3 regions of the Blautia sp. RTP21359st1_E11_RTP21359_211015 genome follow, and region 2 is predicted to be linked to each of the others. Evidence: riboswitches for the same ligand, from Rfam matches in the RefSeq annotation. Region 2 holds a riboswitch; each other region holds the start of a gene.
What was found. Region 2 has a riboswitch for cyclic di-GMP ahead of AB5026_RS02610 (response regulator). Riboswitches for the same ligand answer to the same signal wherever they lie in the genome.
Positions count from the first base shown of each region.

Region 1 (3,288 bases), on a different contig from region 2:
ATGCTTTAAAATCAACACTTTCCAGACTTCACGGTATAAATATATTGCTTTCTTTTTTTACGCAATAACGTGCTTTGACTTGTTTCATCTTATACCAAGAATCCTTTGTTTTCAAGGATTTCCAGTGTTTCTACGCAAAACAATATTTCGTCTGATCGCGTCTATTATCTTTTATCTACTCTGAGCTGAAAGCTAATTATATTTCTTGCATATCTGTTTATTTTTATACATATAAGCATCTGCAGCATCCAATAACATCTGCATTGTACACGACATATCATCGGAGGATAATGCCCATCCGCATGCATAGTCGATTGGTATTTGATTTTCATAACTATTTAATCTGTCTTTTTCTCTGTTCAAGGATTTTAATATTTCCTTAATTTTCGCCTCGCTTGTATGATAAATGACTGCTATAAACTCATCTCCGCCATATCTTCCAACAAAATCCTTTTCTGGAATAACACTGCGCAAAAGCTTTGCGAAATTTATTATTAACTGATCTCCTGCGGAATGTCCCATTGTATCATTTACAGTTTTTAAATTATTTAAATCAAACATTATGCAAGCTGTAGGATCTGTAATTATATCTTTTTTATTAAGAAGATCATTACAGGCATTTTTATTTGGCAGCCCAGTATGGGCATCTATGAATGCTTTCTGTTCCAGCAGTCTGTTTTGCATTGCCATCTGCATTGCCCTTAGAGTCTGCATAATAACCAATATCACCAGACTCAACATATCAAGTGCCGACAAAAGCTCTATAGTACGAATCTTTACAGCGATCTTTTCTGAATAGCTTTCTGCGGAAGAGACAGTTTCATCTGCCATCGAAAAATATATTTCACTCATATTAACAATGTCTGTATTTTCGTATCCCTTGTTTCTTGCTGCTTCAATTTCTGTTTTCAATTTATCCCAGTAATCACTCTGGATTTGCAATTTTTCCTGGTATTCTTCGTCATTGAGTTTTACCAGATCATAATGTCCATCCTGATATCTCAATCCAAGAAGAATATCATCCAAATATTTAATTAATTCTTCATTTTGGTTTCCTGTAATTTCTAATTTTACTTCACGCTGTGTAGCTCCACGTACCAGACCTGCATAATTTATTACGCGTGCTGTCCCCTGCAGCCTACTAATCTGAATCATCATAAAAATAATAAGAACTACTAATATCAATATAAGGAAACTCTGTATAATACCTATTATATTTTTACTTTTCTTGTTTGTCTGCATTTCACAATTTATCCCAAACCTTAAATAATATTCATTTACTTTCCTACAGGAAATCAAATGACAGACTTTTGGTCAGCGAACTTTCATTAAGAATATTAATCTTTGAAGATGGAATGACAGTTGCAGCAGTTTTCTTGTTGCTTTATAACTTCCGCTAACATCAACAGCAGCTTATCAATCCACTCATGTCATTGATGTTTGGATCATAAACTGTCTGTGTACAAATATCGGGAAGATCATCTCCTGTTGATAAATCATTCCTCAAAAAAAGCACTGCCAACCAGACAGTGCACCTCATTTTATGCAACTGGCTGCCATTTTACAGGCCCTGTAGCTTTGCGTCCCAGACTTTCATCTGGTTTGCCGATTTCCTTATTATAGCTTTTACACGTATACAAAAAAACTGGTTTTATTATACTATAGTGCTCTACTATATACAAGAAAAACATTACCGTTTTAACGTCCAAAAATAAAAAAAGAACAGCCGATATATATATCGAACTGTTCTCCCACTTCCGAAATCCACGCAGCATTGACATTACCGTTCTATATATTTTGTGATGACAGATATTAAAATCCTCATATCAACCGGCTTCGCCACATGGTCATCCATTCCGGCATGCAAAGCAGCCTGTACATCCTCTGCAAATGCATTTGCTGTCATTGCAATAATAGGGATCTCCTTTCCGTCTGGACGCTCCGACAGATTTCTGATAGCTTTTGTCGTTTCATAGCCATTCATTTCCGGCATCATGATATCCATCAAAATCAGATCAAAGGTCCCCGGAGCTGTATTGCAAAACTGTGCCAAGGCAGATTTTCCATCGGCAGTCCTAGTTACGATCATCCCTTGTTCTTCCAGCAAAGCTGCTGCTATCTCTGCATTTAAATCATTGTCCTCTGCCAAAAGGACATGCAGACCATGTAAATCCATATCTTTCCTTAACTTTTCTTCCTTTTCAGACAGTATCTGTTCTGCTATAAGCAGGGGAATTTCTACCGTAAATGTTGAGCCAATACCCTTTCTGCTGCTGACCTCAATTTTTCCACCCATAAGATCTACATACTGTTTGGCAATGGCCATTCCCAGTCCGGCTCCCTTATAGCTGGTTCTTGCCCCACCATTTTCCTGACTGAACTCATCAAATATTCTGGTCTGGAACTCCTCACTCATACCAATTCCGGTATCTGATATACGATAGCGTACAATTATATGATTCTCATCATTACCCGGAGCGTTTTCTGCAGCGAATGAAATGGTGCCTCCGTCTTTTGTAAATTTGACTGCATTACTGATAATGTTGAGCAATACTTCCCTGATTCTGAGTTCATCTACCATCACATAAGGAGTTTTTAGTTTTTCTCTTGAAACATACAAATTAAGGTCACGATTTTCCATATATCCCTTTGCGATCGACAAAACAGTATTTATCATATCCCTGAGATCTGTCGGTACCGGTTTATATTCCAGTTTACCACTTTCAATGCGGCTGATATCCAACACATCGTTGATCAGTGTCATCAGATATTCTGAACTCTGCCTGATCTTTTTCAGACAATTCTCCACCTCTTTGTCCGGTTTCCTCTTCATGGCAATATCTGTAAATCCAACAATTGCATTCATTGGTGTCCTGAGATCATGAGACATATGGTTCAGGAATGTCGTTTTTGCAATATTCGCCGCATTTGCATTCTGTGCTTCTTTCAGGGCTTCCATCTGTTTTTTTCTACTCACGGAAAGAGAATAAACCAGAAGAAGCAGTACAAAAATAATCACAAACGAAACTCCGATAACTAAGCCTGCATGCTCAGCAAGGATATCCTTCAAGGTCATTTCCTTTTCTGAAACAGAATTCTGTGCAAGGACAACACCATTTAAAACATTGGATGACTGCTCAATTGCTTTATTGATAATGGTAGCTGCTCTTCTGTTTTCTCTCGTCGTGAACATTCCTAATTCCTGCCGTTTTGCCATCTCTGCAAATGACAGACTTTGGGTCAGTGGACTTTCATTAAGAATATTGATCTTTGAGGATGGAACGACAG
Region 1 is NZ_JBDGAB010000029.1:10,563-13,850, reverse strand. It holds gene AB5026_RS11155 (GGDEF domain-containing protein) at 193-1,242, opposite strand; cyclic di-GMP riboswitch class I at 1,542-1,617, opposite strand; gene AB5026_RS11150 (transporter substrate-binding domain-containing protein) at 1,781-3,288, opposite strand, start outside.
Region 1: another riboswitch for cyclic di-GMP. It lies ahead of AB5026_RS11155 (GGDEF domain-containing protein); the one in region 2 lies ahead of AB5026_RS02610 (response regulator).

Region 2 (3,288 bases):
ATATTTTCAAAATGTGGAAAAGAAAATTGTTTCGGAAGAACGATAGTTGAAGAAATTACTGGATTAAAGCCATCAAGAGCTTCCAAGTTAATAAAACTGTTGGTTGATAGTGAGGTAATCGTACCTGTAACAGGACATGGAAAAGGAAAATATCGGTTTCAATAAAAGTGAACATTGAAAGGGTGTTAATGCCATTCGCAAAAATGCCCAAAACAAATCGGCGTACTGATATATTACCAAATATGGTAGCAGTATTTAGAATAATTTTGTATTATAAAAGTGTTACAAAATATCGGCGTACCCGCCACACGTTTACAAAATCAAACGGTCTGTACGCCATGTCTTAACCTTATGATTACAGATATTAGCAACCTGTCAAAGGGTGTAAAAACTCAGTAACTATGCGGGTTTGCGTACTGTTAAAGCAGTAAAAAACGACACCGCATGTGGAGACGGTAGTACTGCTTTCCCACAAAAAGCCAGACGGACATATCAACGTAAAAGTTGAGTTTGGCGAGGGTGAGGGAAAAGTTCCACTTGATAATATTGCTAAAAGAGCGGAAAGCTATAAGCCCAAAGAACGAGTGACCTACAAAATGATAAAGGAGTACATAGAAGCTAAATACGGCTTCAAAGTACATACCGCATATATTGCAGAGGTAAAGAGAGATTTAGGCTTGCCGATGTACGATGCTCCTAATGCGGTAGAGAAATTGAAACAGCCGAGGAAGCATCCAACTCCAGAGAAGGTTGAAGCAATAAAGGATGCATTGAAGCATTTTGAAGTGATTTAATAATGATGAGCGTATCATTAAAATAGTGGTACGCTTTTCTTTAAAATATTTGGGAAGCAATATATAAGTGCTGAATATGCTTGAAAGGAGCATTCCTGTAATTCATTAAAAGCGCCAATTGAATAAAAAAGAACCTCAAGGTATGATTGAGTTGCATCTTGGCGGATGTAAACAAAACAATCAAGCACTGGAGGTTCCAAATGAATTATACACAGAATGAAAAGATTGAGCAAGTAACAGATTCAACAATGGTTGTCGGAGTTGATATAGGAAGCCAGATACATTATGCAAGAGCTTTTGATAACAGAGGACGCGAACTTACAAAACGTATTTTTCCTTTTCATAACGATCTGGAAGGGTTCAATTCTTTCAACCTTTGGGCAGAGACACTTAAGACTGAGAATAAAAAGACTGCAGTTCTGATCGGCTGCGAGCCAACAGGTCATTACTGGTTTGCGTTTGCGAAGTATGTAAATGATCATCAGAAAAGATTAGTAATGGTCAATCCATTCTCGGTTAAGAAGATCAAGGAACTTGATGATAACAGTCCAAAGAAAACAGATTCAAAAGATCCAAAAACAATCGCAAAACTAGTTGTGGATGGGAGATATTCAATCCCATACATGCCAGAAGGCATTTATGCCGAAATAAGAGACCTGGTATACAGCCGTGAGCCTATATGGATAATCTGAGGCATAAGTGTCGTGAAGAGCCGTATGCCTGAATTGGGCACGTACGGATCTGTGGGGGATATACCTAGTAATAGGTGTTTCTACCCGACAATTTAGGACTCGTCAGAGGATGGTGATCCTGGTAGACATGAGAGGTTAGTTACGAGAGGTCCTCGCCCACTGCTTATTGCTTTTCGTAACCTCCACAGGGGAGTTACTTGATTCGGTTAAAATATATGTAAATTTTCCACCAAAATATTATTGACGTAAGAAAAACCACATGGTATTTTATTTTTGGAAAAAATGAAAATTATTTTAAAGGCAAACCTGTTGAAAGGCAGGGTCGCAAAGCCAGAAGGGACTAAAGTCAGAAAGCTTGACCATGTCAGCCGGTTGCCACTGTTTCCATATCATCATAATATATGGAAAAGATGTTTGAACAGGAGAGATTCCGATACCTTTTATACTATATAGATGTGTGATTTTAAAGAATATAGTAGGGACACTGGCAGATTTTGGCAGATGTCCTTTTTGTATGCAAAAATGGGTAACAAAACTAGCAGGGACAGGTTTTCTGTATACAGATAAAAGCAGGATGAAGAAGGCATAAGACGGAGAGAGGACTTTTATAAAATGAAAAATTATGAAGACAAAATATATTCATTAGGTGAGACTGTAACGGGGCAGACACAGGCCATGTCACAGGCCGTACAGAAAACACTGGAAAATAATGGTGGGGTAGGTATAATGACAGGATTTTATGACCAAAACCTGTCTATTTTGTCTGTGAGTAATCTGCTGTTGCATAGTACAGGATATACATTCGATACTTTCATGAAACAGACAAAAGGCTCATTGAGAAACTTCTTTTATGACGAGGAAGATATACTGGAGCGAGACCGTTTTTTGCAGCTTCATGGAACAGGGGAAGCACAGATCCTTGCAGCAGACGGTACAGTGAATAATGTACGGCTTTGTAAAGAGGATGCGACAGATGAGGCGGGTAGACAGATCTGGGTTATGTCCGTACAGGTCAACTGGGATCATGTAAATCTGGCACTGCTCAATGAGGCTATCTATTCTGGCTTCTGGTATTTTGACTGTGACGAAAACAGTGAGATTGTGAATGCAAACTGGAGTCATGAATTCCGAAAAATGCTTGGCTATCATGACACCCTGGACTTTCCGAATAAACTGGAATCCTGGTCAGATCTTCTGCATCCACAGGATAAAGAAAGAGTAATGGTGCAGCTTCAGGCGGCAATTAAGGATAAGACGAACCAGATAAAATACCAGGTAGAGTATCGTATGAGAATGAAGGATAATCAATACCAGTGGTTTCGGGCATCGGCAGAAGTAATACGCCGTCTGGATGGTTCTGCCAGCAGGATTGCCGGGATTTTTATTAACATTGATGGGGAGAAAAAAGAAATCATGCAGGCACAAAAATCTGCTGCTTTCCACCGGGCTTTTACGAAAGCAGATTTGTGCGAGTATTATGTGAATCTGGAAGCGAATACTTTTGATACCTTTAAGGTTGAACCGTCCCTGATGACCGTCTTTGAACAGAGTCATACGTGGGATGAATTGATCCGGCATTTTGTGGATTCCTATGTTGTGGAGACAGATAAGAAGGCGGTATCCTCTTTTTACGACCGTGGTTATATTGCAGAAAGGCTGAAGGGGCTGGAAACCGAATTGGCTTTAGAGTGCCGTATCACTCTGAATGGAGAAGAACGATGGGTCCGCAATGTGGTCATACGTGGCGAAATAGAGGATTCAGAATATGCCATGATCTTTCTGCGTGATATCACAGAGGCAAA
Region 2 is NZ_JBDGAB010000004.1:108,382-111,669, forward strand. It holds gene AB5026_RS02595 (Fic family protein) at 1-165, shown strand, start outside; partial or broken gene AB5026_RS02600 (hypothetical protein) at 444-794, shown strand; gene AB5026_RS02605 (transposase) at 995-1,486, shown strand; cyclic di-GMP riboswitch class I at 1,776-1,866, shown strand; gene AB5026_RS02610 (response regulator) at 2,099-3,288, shown strand, end outside.

Region 3 (3,288 bases), on a different contig from region 2:
CCTTCCATGCCGCCGAACAGACCGGATTCTGTAAGAGCCCTGGAAAAAGTTTCTCCGCTATCCAGGATAGAGGAAGCCTTCCGGAGTCTTTCGAGTATCACCGGCTGTGAGATCAGATCCTTTGTAAGCTCCAGGCTGGTTTCAGGGGAAAGTCCGCTCCGAAGCCCCAGGGAAAGGCCCTGGGCCAGACGACTGTAATCCATGGCAACCGGGATCTCACGGAAAAACGGGAGATGGATGACCATTTTTCGCAGCAGGCTGTGGCCTTTTTCCGTAAGACTGAAAAACAGGATGCAGCCAATGAGGGCTGCGGCGAGGATCAGAAAAACAGAGGAATACCGGCTGATCACGTTACCTGCATTCAGAAGTCCCCGGGAAACCCCGTTCATTTCCATTCCCATCTGGTTAAATACCTGTTGAAATACTGGCAGGACTTTTATCAGAAGGACCAGGATCACAACAGCCATCATGCCAAGCATGAGCAGCGGGTAAGTGACTGCAGACCGTATCTGTCCTGAGATTTCTTCCTCCTGTTCATAGTGGGAACTGAGACTTTCCATGATCTCATCCAGGCAGCCGGTTTCCTCACCGGTCCGGACATAGGCGGTCATGGATGTGGGAAAGATCCCGGATTCGTCAAGAGCCCGGGAAAGAGAACCGTTTTCTTCCACGGAACGGATCAGGGGTGTGAGGATCTGCCGGTCTGCATCGGTCTTGCTTTCGTCACAGAGGATGTGAAGTCCTTCCGCTGTGGATATGCCGGAATGCAGAAGCATTCCCATCTGCCCGCAGAAACTGGATAATTCCCGGGCTGTCAGTTTGTTTTTCATAATAAGGTCTCCTTTAGTTGGTCAGCGCGTGAACTGTACCGTATAATTGCTTTCATCACCGATATATTCCTGGATCGCTTCATCACCATCACTGTTGGCGTCAAAGGTGGGATCCATCAGCTTCCAGGTGTCGCCGTCAAAAGATACTGCCTTTGTCACCCAGCCTCTGCCACGGATATAAACATCGATCCATGCATGCTTTACATCACCGGAATAGCCGATCTGAAGCTTGCAGGGAATGTCCTGGCTGCGGAGCATTGCAGTAGTCAGTGCAGCGTAATCAAAACAGATCCCCGTGCCGGTGCTTAACGTATCATCTACATCAGGAAGATAACCGGCTTCGACAGAATCAGCTTTGTCATAATCGTAGGAAATATGACTGGTAACATATGTATAGAAGGTTTTCAGGATGTCGATATCGGTCATGTCTTCTTTGACAAGAGAGGCTGCCAGTTTGCAGGCTTCACTTTTGGAAGAAAAGTCCACGTACTGGTTTGGATATAGAAACGGAAGAAATTCATTCTGAAGCTTTATTGTGAGCGTTTCCGTGTAAAGGGCGGCATACTGGTTTCCATCAACCTGCTGATAGCAGGTGATGAGATACTCACCGGAGCCTTCGGAAAAAGGAAGTACCGTCTGTTCATCAGGTTCCAGAAAATAGGAATAGACCACACCGGAGGGAGCAGTAAGCTGAATGTTCATGCGGGAATCATCGGAATCGGATTCTGCAGTCAGATATCCCTGATCCTGATTGGAAATATCCAGGATCAGAGGGGAACTGCCCAGTGTTTTTTTGCCGGGGGCCTCCGGGGTGAGGACTCTGGCCGGAGAATATACCGGAGGTTCTTCATCGGAGGAAGGAGAATTTCCACAGCCTGCCAGCAGGATTCCGAAAAGCAGCCATACAAAAAAGAGACGGACTGGTAAAAATTTTGACATTGTTTCCGTTCTCCTGTTATATCATGCTTTCTTTTTGAACAGTATAGCAGATTCCGTGAAAAAAAGACAGGAGCAGGGCTCAAAATGCAGTGGAAAATGTTGACATTTCAGGGAAAAAAACATATACTCTATATATAAAGGCAAACCTGTTGAAAGACAGGGACGCAAAGCCATGGGTCTAAGGTCCGAAGGATGACTATGACAGCCGGTTGCCGCATTAAATTCCGATTTAATGACGTATTCAGATAACATCTATGAACAAGAATCTGTGTGTTAATGCGGCCGTTTATTTCGTTAGAATAAGCGGCTTTTTTGATGCCTAAAATCCGGTTTAGGTTGGAAACTGAAACGTCGGCTTTCAGAAAGGTGTGAATGATATGAAAAGAACAGATATCCGTAAAATTTTTACAGGCAGGAAAAAAGCTTTAGCAGGATGCCTTGCAGCTGTTATTGTACTGGCAGGTGGCTTTAATGTCTGGCAGTCGTCACAGGTTCCGGAATTTCCGGATTTTACAGATCCGGTAGTGGAGACTACCATCACAGAGGACGACACTCCACTTGCTTCAAAACCGAAGGTGACTACCAAAACGACTTCAAATACCAAGACAACCAGAAAAAAAGTTAGGCTGAAAAAAGCGGCGACCAAGACTTATACCAAGAAGCTTCCGACTACCAATAAGAAGAGTACGACCACAAAGAAAACAAACAGAAATACAACCGTAAAAACATTAAAGACAGTTAAGACTGCAACAACACAGAAATACACAAAGAAATCAAAAACAGCCGTTCAGACACGGAAAGTAACTACAACCATTCAGACGACCACAACAGTCATGGCGGCTTCAGCTACTGCCGGCAAAGCGAATGCAGCTTCCACAAAAAAAGTAGAAAGCATCAACATGGACAGCAAATATTCAGTAAGCAATATTGCTTCCATTGCACCGAAGATGGACAGCAGGGTGCTCAAAGCCTACAAGAAGCTTGGATTTACTGTAACGATCGATCCGTCTGTTAACTACGGAGGCTGCTTTAACGCACATTCAAGAAGCATCATCCTTCGTTTTGAGAATGAGACAATCTACCATGAGCTGGGACATTTCCTTGCTTTTGTTGCGGGAAACGTAGACAGAACAAGTGATTTTGCCGCAGTTTATAACAGCGAAAAATCCAAATTTACAGGTATTAACAGAAGCTATGCAACGCAGAACAGTTCAGAATATTTTGCAGAATCAGTGCTTGAGTATGTAACAAGTCCGTCAACACTTAAGAGACAGAGACCAAAAACGTATGCAGCGATTGTGGCGGCTCTGAATAAAATTACTGATGAACGTATCCAGAGGGTCATGGATATATACGGACCGTTCTGGAGCTAAAAAAGAAGCATACAGGAACGTTGGATCTGTCCGGGAAGAGATCTCCCGGGCAGATTTTTTTCTTTTTTGTGAGAAAAGTATAAAAAAAATGTCGATAAATATTTCTTGCAATAGACTCTATAAGGTGTGTATAATGAAACATAAGC
Region 3 is NZ_JBDGAB010000038.1:1,405-4,692, forward strand. It holds gene AB5026_RS12880 (type II secretion system F family protein) at 1-830, opposite strand, end outside; gene AB5026_RS12885 (transglutaminase family protein) at 852-1,769, opposite strand; cyclic di-GMP riboswitch class I at 1,899-1,986, shown strand; gene AB5026_RS12890 (hypothetical protein) at 2,147-3,142, shown strand.
Region 3: another riboswitch for cyclic di-GMP. It lies ahead of AB5026_RS12890 (hypothetical protein); the one in region 2 lies ahead of AB5026_RS02610 (response regulator).